DNA from 2 places in the Aromatoleum petrolei genome. Region 1 is predicted to be linked to the other one. Evidence: predicted binding sites of a transcription regulator. Region 1 holds the regulator's gene; the other holds the start of a gene.
The links. The regulator FNR, encoded in region 1, switches genes on or off when oxygen is low (the NO sensors DNR and NnrR bind a similar motif). The targets are predictions, from matches to a motif close to TTGANCTAGNTCAA.
Positions count from the first base shown of each region.

Region 2: ToN1_RS19255 (2-oxoacid:acceptor oxidoreductase subunit alpha) is a predicted target of FNR. The motif match lies at 1,402-1,415, and genes of this name have one in related genera.

Region 1 is NZ_CP059560.1:3,953,175-3,957,109, reverse strand. It holds gene ToN1_RS18020 (sulfite exporter TauE/SafE family protein) at 1-166, opposite strand, end outside; gene hemN (oxygen-independent coproporphyrinogen III oxidase) at 295-1,686, opposite strand; gene fnr (fumarate/nitrate reduction transcriptional regulator Fnr) at 1,820-2,560, shown strand; gene ToN1_RS18005 (hemerythrin domain-containing protein) at 2,600-3,130, opposite strand; gene ToN1_RS18000 (SirB2 family protein) at 3,127-3,525, opposite strand; gene ToN1_RS17995 (NnrS family protein) at 3,530-3,935, opposite strand, start outside.
Region 2 is NZ_CP059560.1:4,217,086-4,221,020, forward strand. It holds gene ToN1_RS19235 (OsmC family protein) at 1-414, opposite strand, end outside; gene ToN1_RS19240 (hypothetical protein) at 426-623, opposite strand; gene ToN1_RS19245 (VF530 family protein) at 620-859, opposite strand; gene ToN1_RS19250 (MarR family winged helix-turn-helix transcriptional regulator) at 856-1,317, opposite strand; gene ToN1_RS19255 (2-oxoacid:acceptor oxidoreductase subunit alpha) at 1,491-3,218, shown strand; gene ToN1_RS19260 (2-oxoacid:ferredoxin oxidoreductase subunit beta) at 3,221-3,935, shown strand, end outside.

The DNA of each region.
Region 1 (3,935 bases):
TCGCGATCCGGCCGAGGTTGTAGGCGAGGTGCACTTGCCACTGGCGACCGGCCCGGCCAGGCAAGTTCACGGTGAGCGCGCCGACGATGCCACCACACATGCTGACGCAGTGCGTGCCTCCCAGAAGGCCGATCAGGAAGGCTGCGATGTAACCGGTTTCAGGCATGGCAACGATGGGAAAGACAGAAGAAGCCCGGGGCCGCGGCACCAAAAGAAACGGGCGCCTGAGGACGCCCGCACTGTATCACCTTCTCCTGCCCTGCACAGCCCGAGCCCGCGGGCTGCCGGCTCGGCTCAGATGACCTTCGAATAGCGCGCGCGCTCGCGATCGGCGCGCAGGTAGCGGTCGAACACCATTGCGATTCCCCGCACCAGAAGACGCCCCGGGGGCAGCACGCTGATCCACTTGTCGCTGACCTTCAGCAGCCCGGCTTCCTCCATCGCCTTGAGATCCTCGAGCTCGTCGGCGAAATACTCGTCGAACTTGATCAGGTGTGCGATCTCGATCGAGTCGATCGACAGCTCGAAATGGCACATCAGGGCCTGGATGATCGAGCGGCGCAGCAGGTCGTCGGCGGTGAGCTCGATGCCGCGCAGGACGGGCAGTTCGTCGCGATCGAGGGCATCGTAGTACTCGTCGAGCGTCTTCACGTTCTGCGAGTACACCGGACCGATCTTGCCGATCGCCGAGACGCCGAAGGCCAGCAGGTCGCACTCGGCCTGCGTCGAATAGCCCTGGAAATTCCGGTGCAGGCGCCCCTGGCGCTGCGCGATCGTCAGCTCGTCGTCCGGCTTCGCAAAGTGGTCCATGCCGATGTAGACATAGCCCGCCTCGGTCAGGCGGCGAATCGCCAGCTGCAGGATCTGCAGTTTGGTGTCGGACGTCGGCATGTCGTTGATCGCGATGCGCCGCTGCGGCTTGAACAGGCCCGGCAGGTGGGCGTAGCTGTACAGCGAGATGCGATCGGGCGACAGCTCCAGCACCTGTTCGAGCGTGCGGTTGAAGCTGATGATGTTCTGGCGCGGCAGGCCGTAGATCAGGTCCATGCTGATCGACTTGAAGCCGGTGGCACGGGCGGCGTCGATCACGAGCTTCGTTTCGTCGTAGCTCTGGATGCGATTGACCGCCTCCTGCACGTCCTCGTTGAAGTCCTGCACACCGACACTCATGCGGTTGAAGCCAAGGTCGGCCAGCAGCTTGACCGTATCGAAATCGACCTTGCGAGGATCGACCTCGATCGAGTATTCGCCGTTCGGCACCAGCGTGAAGCGCTTGCGCACCGAGTCCATGAGCTGGCGCAGCTCGTCGTGCGACAGGAAGGTCGGCGTGCCGCCGCCCAAGTGCAGCTGCGTGACCTGATGGCTGCCGCCCAGCGCGGCCGCCTGCATCTCGATTTCCTTATCGAGATATTTCAGGTACTTGGCCGAGCGCGCGTGATCCTTGGTGATGATCTTGTTGCACGCGCAGTAATAGCAGATCGTGTTACAGAAGGGGATGTGGAAGTATAATGAAAGCGGTTTACTCACGCCGCCCACACCGCGCTGCGCCAGCCAGTCCCGCAACGCACGGGCATCGAACGCTTCGACGAAGCGATCGGCCGTCGGGTAGGACGTGTAGCGCGGCCCGTTGATGTCGAACCGACGAATCAACTGCTGGTCGAAAACTAGGTCTTTCTGACTGGTCATGGTTGTATCGCTTGAGTGCATTCCGTACGATCTCAAAAAGCCGCAGTTTCGTGGTTGACGTGGATCAACGGTACATTCCGACGGGCGCCTGCCACTTCTCGGTCGTCGTAGAAGGAACAATATTATCGTGCAAATGAAGGCGACGGTGCCGATTACAGTTGCGAGTCTGAAGGTCGCATGCTCCCAGTGCAATCTGGTCGAGTTGTGCCTGCCGTTCGGGATGTCGGAATCGGAAATCGACCGTCTCGACGAACTCGTCGGCGCACGTCGCAAGATCAAGCGCCAGCAGCACCTGTATCGCGCGGGAGATCCTTTCGAGGCAATCTACGCGATCCGCGCCGGCTCGTTCAAGACCGACGTGCTGCTCGAGGACGGACGCGAACAGGTCACCGGGTTCCAGATGACCGGGGAAATGCTCGGACTCGACGGCATCAGCACCGAAGCCCATTCCTGCAACGCGATCGCGCTGGAAGACAGCGAGGTGTGCGTGATCGCCTACAGCAAGCTCGAGGAACTGTCGCGCGTGGTCGAGGGACTGCAGCTGCAGTTCCACAAAGTGATGAGCCGCGAAATCGTGCGCGACCATGGCGTGATGACCCTCCTTGGCTCGATGCGTGCGGAGGAGCGCCTGGCGGCCTTCCTGCTCAACATGTCCCAGCGTTTCACGGCACGCGGCTTTTCTCCGGCGGAGTTCCACCTCCGCATGACCCGCGAGGAGATCGGCTCCTATCTGGGCCTCAAGCTCGAGACGGTGTCACGTGCCTTTTCGAAGTTCCAGGACGAAGGGCTGATCGCGGTTCAGCAGAAGCACATCCGCATTCTGGACATCGTCGGCCTGAAACGGCTGATCCAGCACCCCACGCCGCGCCCCTGAAGGAGTTTTCCACCATCATACGTCCGCCGGCCGCGGGCGTTATTGACGCCGTCGCGCAGTCATCGTGCCGGACAGGGCGGCGATGTCTTCTTCGGACAGCAGCTTGCGCGCAATCGGCAGCAGTTCGCCTTCCTCGCGCTCAATGTGGCTGCGATAGGCGCCCGCAAACGCGTCGACGTCCGCAGCCGTGAGATCGGCCCCTTCTCCGGCGGCAATGCGCTCGAGACGTGCGCGCATCCGCGCCCAGCCGGCAAAGAGCTTCTGGTGATCGGCAAGGATCCAGTCGATGAGCGCGCCGAGTTCTGCACGCCGGGCCTCATCGGCACGCGCGCGCAGGACGGGGAAAAGGTCGTCCTCCTCGTCCTGATGATGCTTCACGGCGGCGACGTCGAAGTAACGCATAACGTTGACGGCCGCCTGCTGCGCCTGCTTGTCGGGACCATGCTCCGGCAGCCATGCGGCGAGCCGTGCCAGGGTCGCAAGCTGCGCCTGCAGGCGCTCATGGCAGGCCTCGAGCATCTCGAGAGGCGTCTCGAAACCGGGTGAAGAAGGGATCAGCGATTCGGTCATTGGAGAACTCCGGCAAACGCGAGGAATCCTGCCGGGTTCTTGCTCAGCGCCACCGACACGATCCATGAAAAGACAAGCAGGGCCGCGAGCAGCGCCATTACCCGGACGCGCATGTTGCGTCCCCAGCGCAGCGCGGTCGCCCCAAGAAGAATATAGCCGACAAGCGCGACAACCTTTGCGGTGACCCAAGGCGCGACCAAGGGGTACTGGCCGCTCATCGTCGCCAACGTGATCGCGCTGCCGAGAAACACAGTGTCGATCACATGCGGCAGAGTGCGCGTGACGCGGTGATCCACCAGGGGGCTACGCAGCATCATCCACACGCCCTGCAGCAGAAAGCCGCTGATGCTCAGAATCGCGCACAGGATGTGCAAGTGCTTGACCGTCAGGTACATGCGCTCAACCCGGGCGCCCGTCGCTGCGCGGCCGCCAGTAGATCGGCAGATAGCGCGTCGCCCAGGCGCCGAACACGCCCAGCCAACCTAGCACAGCCAGCAGCATGACGAGCGCCGACCAGCCTGTGGGGACGAGTTCGGCCGCGATCCGCACGACGACCACGGCTTCGAGACCGAGGAAAAGCCCCCAGGTCAGGCGATCTGCTGCGAGCTTGCGCCCCGAGTGCCCGAGCGTGACCCGCGACACCATCGCCATCAGGACGGACCCGAAGAATCCGACACCCAGCGCATGCAGTGGAGCCATGCCCAGGATGCTGTACCCCAGCAGCGACGCCACGCTCTGGATTGCGAAGAGCGTCAGCGCGATTCCCAGCCACAGAAACCCGATGTGGAGCATGCCCAGAAGGGGT
Region 2 (3,935 bases), 260 kb from region 1:
GAGCGAGTTGGCAATGAAGCAGCGCTTGTGGGCGCTGTCGTGAATCGCAGCGAAGGTGGCGCTGTCGGGCGTCTTGTCGACGAAGGTGACGCGCGGCGACAGCGTGATGCGCGTGAGAGCCTGGCCCTTCTCGGTCTTGCCCAGCTCGCCGATGGGGGTGTCGGTGTAGCGGGCCACCGGGAATCCCTTCAGGTCGGCAATCGCGAGGAAGAACAGCATGTGGCAGCTCGCCAGTGCGCTGATCACCATCTGTTCGGGGTCGGCACAGTCGGGGTCGCCGAGGAAGGTGGGCGACGAGGACATGTTGACCGTCTGACCGCCAGCCAGGTTGCTGACGTGCTTGCGCGAATAGGTCTTGGGGTCGGCCGCGTGCGGAGCGCGGAACCATTCGATCGCTGCGGTATGTGTGGACATCGGGACTCTCCTCAACGGTATTTCTTGTAGACGGCCCGCGCGTCGGCATGTGCGCGGTCGAGTGTGCAGATGGACGGATCGTCGTCGTGAAGGGTGAAGAAATCGTCGGCCTGGGCGCGCATCACCATGTCGATGGCGACCTGATCCTCGACGTGGTATTTCTCGGTGATGAGCGTCGTGACTTCATCCAGATGTTCTTCGTAGGTCATTCCGAATTCCTTGCCTGCGTGCGCAGCATGTACAGATATAGCGACTCCACCTTCTCGCGCGCCCAGGGCGTGCGCCGCAGGAACTTCAGGCTGGAGGGGATGCTGGGGTCGTGCGTGAAGCAGCGGATGGCGATGCGCTCGCCCAGCGACTCCCAGCCATAGTGCTCGACGAGGCGGGTCAGTATTGCTTCGAGCGTGACGCCGTGAAGCGGGTTTCCGGGTTGCGCGCCGCTCACCGGTGTTCCGGGAAGATTTTCTGCAGCAGGCTTACCAGCGTCGTACGCTCGTCCTCGCTGAGGTGCTCGACGAGTCGCTTTTCATGGTCCTGCACGCGGCGCTTGAGCTTCTTCAGCAGGGCGATGCCGTCGGTCGTGAGCACCAGCGAATTGGAGCGGCGGTCGTTCTCGGCCGGACGGCGCTCGACCAGGTTGCGGCGTTCGAGGTTGTCGATGACGGAGACGACGGTGGAGCGGTCGAGGTGGGCGGCGCGGGCGAGTTCGGTCTGCTTGAGCCCCGCGTTGGCCTCGATGATCACGAGGATGCCGAACAGACCGGGGGTGACGTCGAATTCGCCGAGCCCTTCGGCGAAGTCACGGAAGATCGCGATCTGCGCCAGACGCAGCTGGTAGCCGGCCAGGCTGGGGAGCATACCGAAGTCGAGACCTTTCTTGTCCGTCGATTTTTTTTGTGTCATGGAATGAATATGGGGAAAAACAAAACGTTGGGTCTCCCAAGTATGCCGTCCAAACGTTGATAAAAATAGTGGAAGACAAACAATTTGACAGGGAGCAATACGATCGGTAGAGTTTGCTCATCGGGGCGCGTACGTTCACGCGCCGGTTCCAGTCGTCGCAGACGGAGGGTCGCATGAGCGGGCAGACGGTTTCCCTGGTGATGGCGGGTAGCGGCGGGGCGGGGGTGGTGACCGCCGGCAGCCTGCTGCTGGAAGCGGCGGCGCGAGCCGGTTGGTACGCGTACATGACGCGCTCCGCGGGCCCGCAGATCCGCGGCGGCGAAGCGGCGGTGATGCTGCGTCTGGGTACGGAGCCCATTGCCTCGCACGACGACCGCTTCCATTTGCTGGTGGGCGTCGACTGGCAGAACGTCGGCCGCTTCGCCGCCGAGATCCCGCTCGGGCCTGACAGCCTCATTATCGGCGACCCCGGCGAAGGCGAAACTCCCGAAGTCTTCACCCGCAGCGGCGCGCAGCAGATCGCGCTGCCGATGAAGGCGCTCGCCAAGAAGGTCCCCGACGGCCGCCCCAACATGGTCGCCTTCGGCGCCATCGCCGCGATGATTGGCCTCACCGAAGACATCGTTGCGGGCGTGCTGCGCGACACCTTGAAGCGCAAGGGTGAGGAAGCCATCGCCGCGAGCCTCGCCGCCTTCCGCGCCGGCGTCGAAGCGGCTGCCGACTTCCCCGACGTGCCGCGCCTGCCCGCGGGCAAGCCGGACACCGCCGAACGCTGGAGCATCACCGGCAACGAAGCCACCGGCATGGGCGCGCTGCGCGGCGGCGTGCGCTTCGTCGCCGCCTACCCGATCACCCCGGCGACCGAAGTGCTCGAATGGCTCGCCCCGGCGCTGCCGAAAGTCGGCGGCGTGCTCGTGCAGGCCGAGGACGAACTCGCCTCGATCAACCAGATCATCGGCGGTTCCTATGGCGGCGTGCCGTCCCTCACTGCCACCTCCGGGCCAGGACTGGCGCTGATGACCGAATCGCTCGGCCTCGCAGTCGCCGCCGAAGTGCCCATCGTCGTCATCGACGTCATGCGCGTCGGCCCCTCGACCGGCATCGCCACGAAATCCGAACAGGCGGACCTCAACGTTGCAGTGTATGGCTTGCACGGCGACGCGCCGCACCTCGTGCTGGCGCCGAACTCGGTCGCGGACTGCCTCTTTACGACGCAGTGGGCCGTGCATCTCGCCGAAAGCCTGCAGACCCCCGCGATCGTCCTCACCGACCAGGCGATGGGGCAGGCGAGGGCGGTGATGCCGCGCTCGGCCGCCGTGAGCTTCATCGGCCAGCGTGAAAAACCCGCGGCGCTCGAAGCGGGTGTGCAGTACAAGCGCTATGCCAACACCGCGTCCGGCGTCTCGCCGATGGCGATCCCGGGCATGGCGGGCGGCATGTACACCGCCGACGGCCTCGAACACAACGAGACCGGCACCCCCTCGTCGCAAGCCTCTGACCACCAGGCGCAGCTGGATAAGCGCCTGAGGAAACTCACCGGCTACAACTATGGCGAGCATTGGGCCGACATCACCGGTGACGAGGACGCCGACACCGCGATTCTCACCTGGGGCTCGAGCGCCGGCCCCGCGCGCGAAGCGCTCCAGCGCCTGCGTGCCGCCGGCCACCGCGTCAAGCTCGTCGCCGTGCGCCTCATCTCGCCGGTGCAGCCCGAGAAATTCGCCGCCGCGCTCGAAGGCGTCGAACGCGTGCTTGTCGTCGAGCAATCGCACAGCGGCCAGTTCCACCGCTACCTGCGCGCGCAGTACGACCTGCCGCGCCAGGTCAGGGCGCTTCATCACCCCGGACCGCTGCCGGTTCGCCCCGGCGCCATCGTCGAACACATCACCCAGTGGAGCTGAACATGGACGCCTGTGTAAAGCAGCGGGACTACACCGCCAAGGACTACAAGTCGGACGTGAAGCCGATCTGGTGCCCCGGCTGCGGCGACTACTCGGTGCTCGCCGCGATCACGCGTGCGCTTGCGTCGATGCAGCTCGCCCCCGAGAACGTCGCGGTGGTCTCCGGCATCGGCTGCTCCTCGCGCATTCCGGCCTACACCAGCGTGTACGGCTTCCATGGCGTGCATGGCCGCGCGCTGCCGGTCGCCACCGGGCTCAAGATCGCGCGCCCCGACCTCACCGTGCTGGTGACGGGCGGCGACGGCGACGGCTTCTCGATCGGCGGCAACCACTTCCTGCACGCCTGCCGCAGGAACGTCGACCTCACCTACATCGTCATGGACAACCAGGTCTACGGCATGACCAAGGGGCAGGCCTCGCCGACTACCGAACCGGACTGGGAAGGCAGCAAGCTCACGCCGGACGGCGCGGGCATCGAATCCTTCCACCCGTTGGTCGTGGCACTCGCGGCTGGGGCGAACTTCATCGCGCGCTGCTCGAGTTCTGACCCCAACAACGTCGCCGACATCATCACGCAGGCGATCCGCCACCCCGGCTTCTCGCTGGTGCAGGTCTTGAGCCCCTGCGTGACCTTCCGCCCGGAGCAGCAGGAGTGGAAGCACATGGTACGCACCGCGGTGGTGGATGTGACCGACGACGCCGCACGCGCTGCCCGGC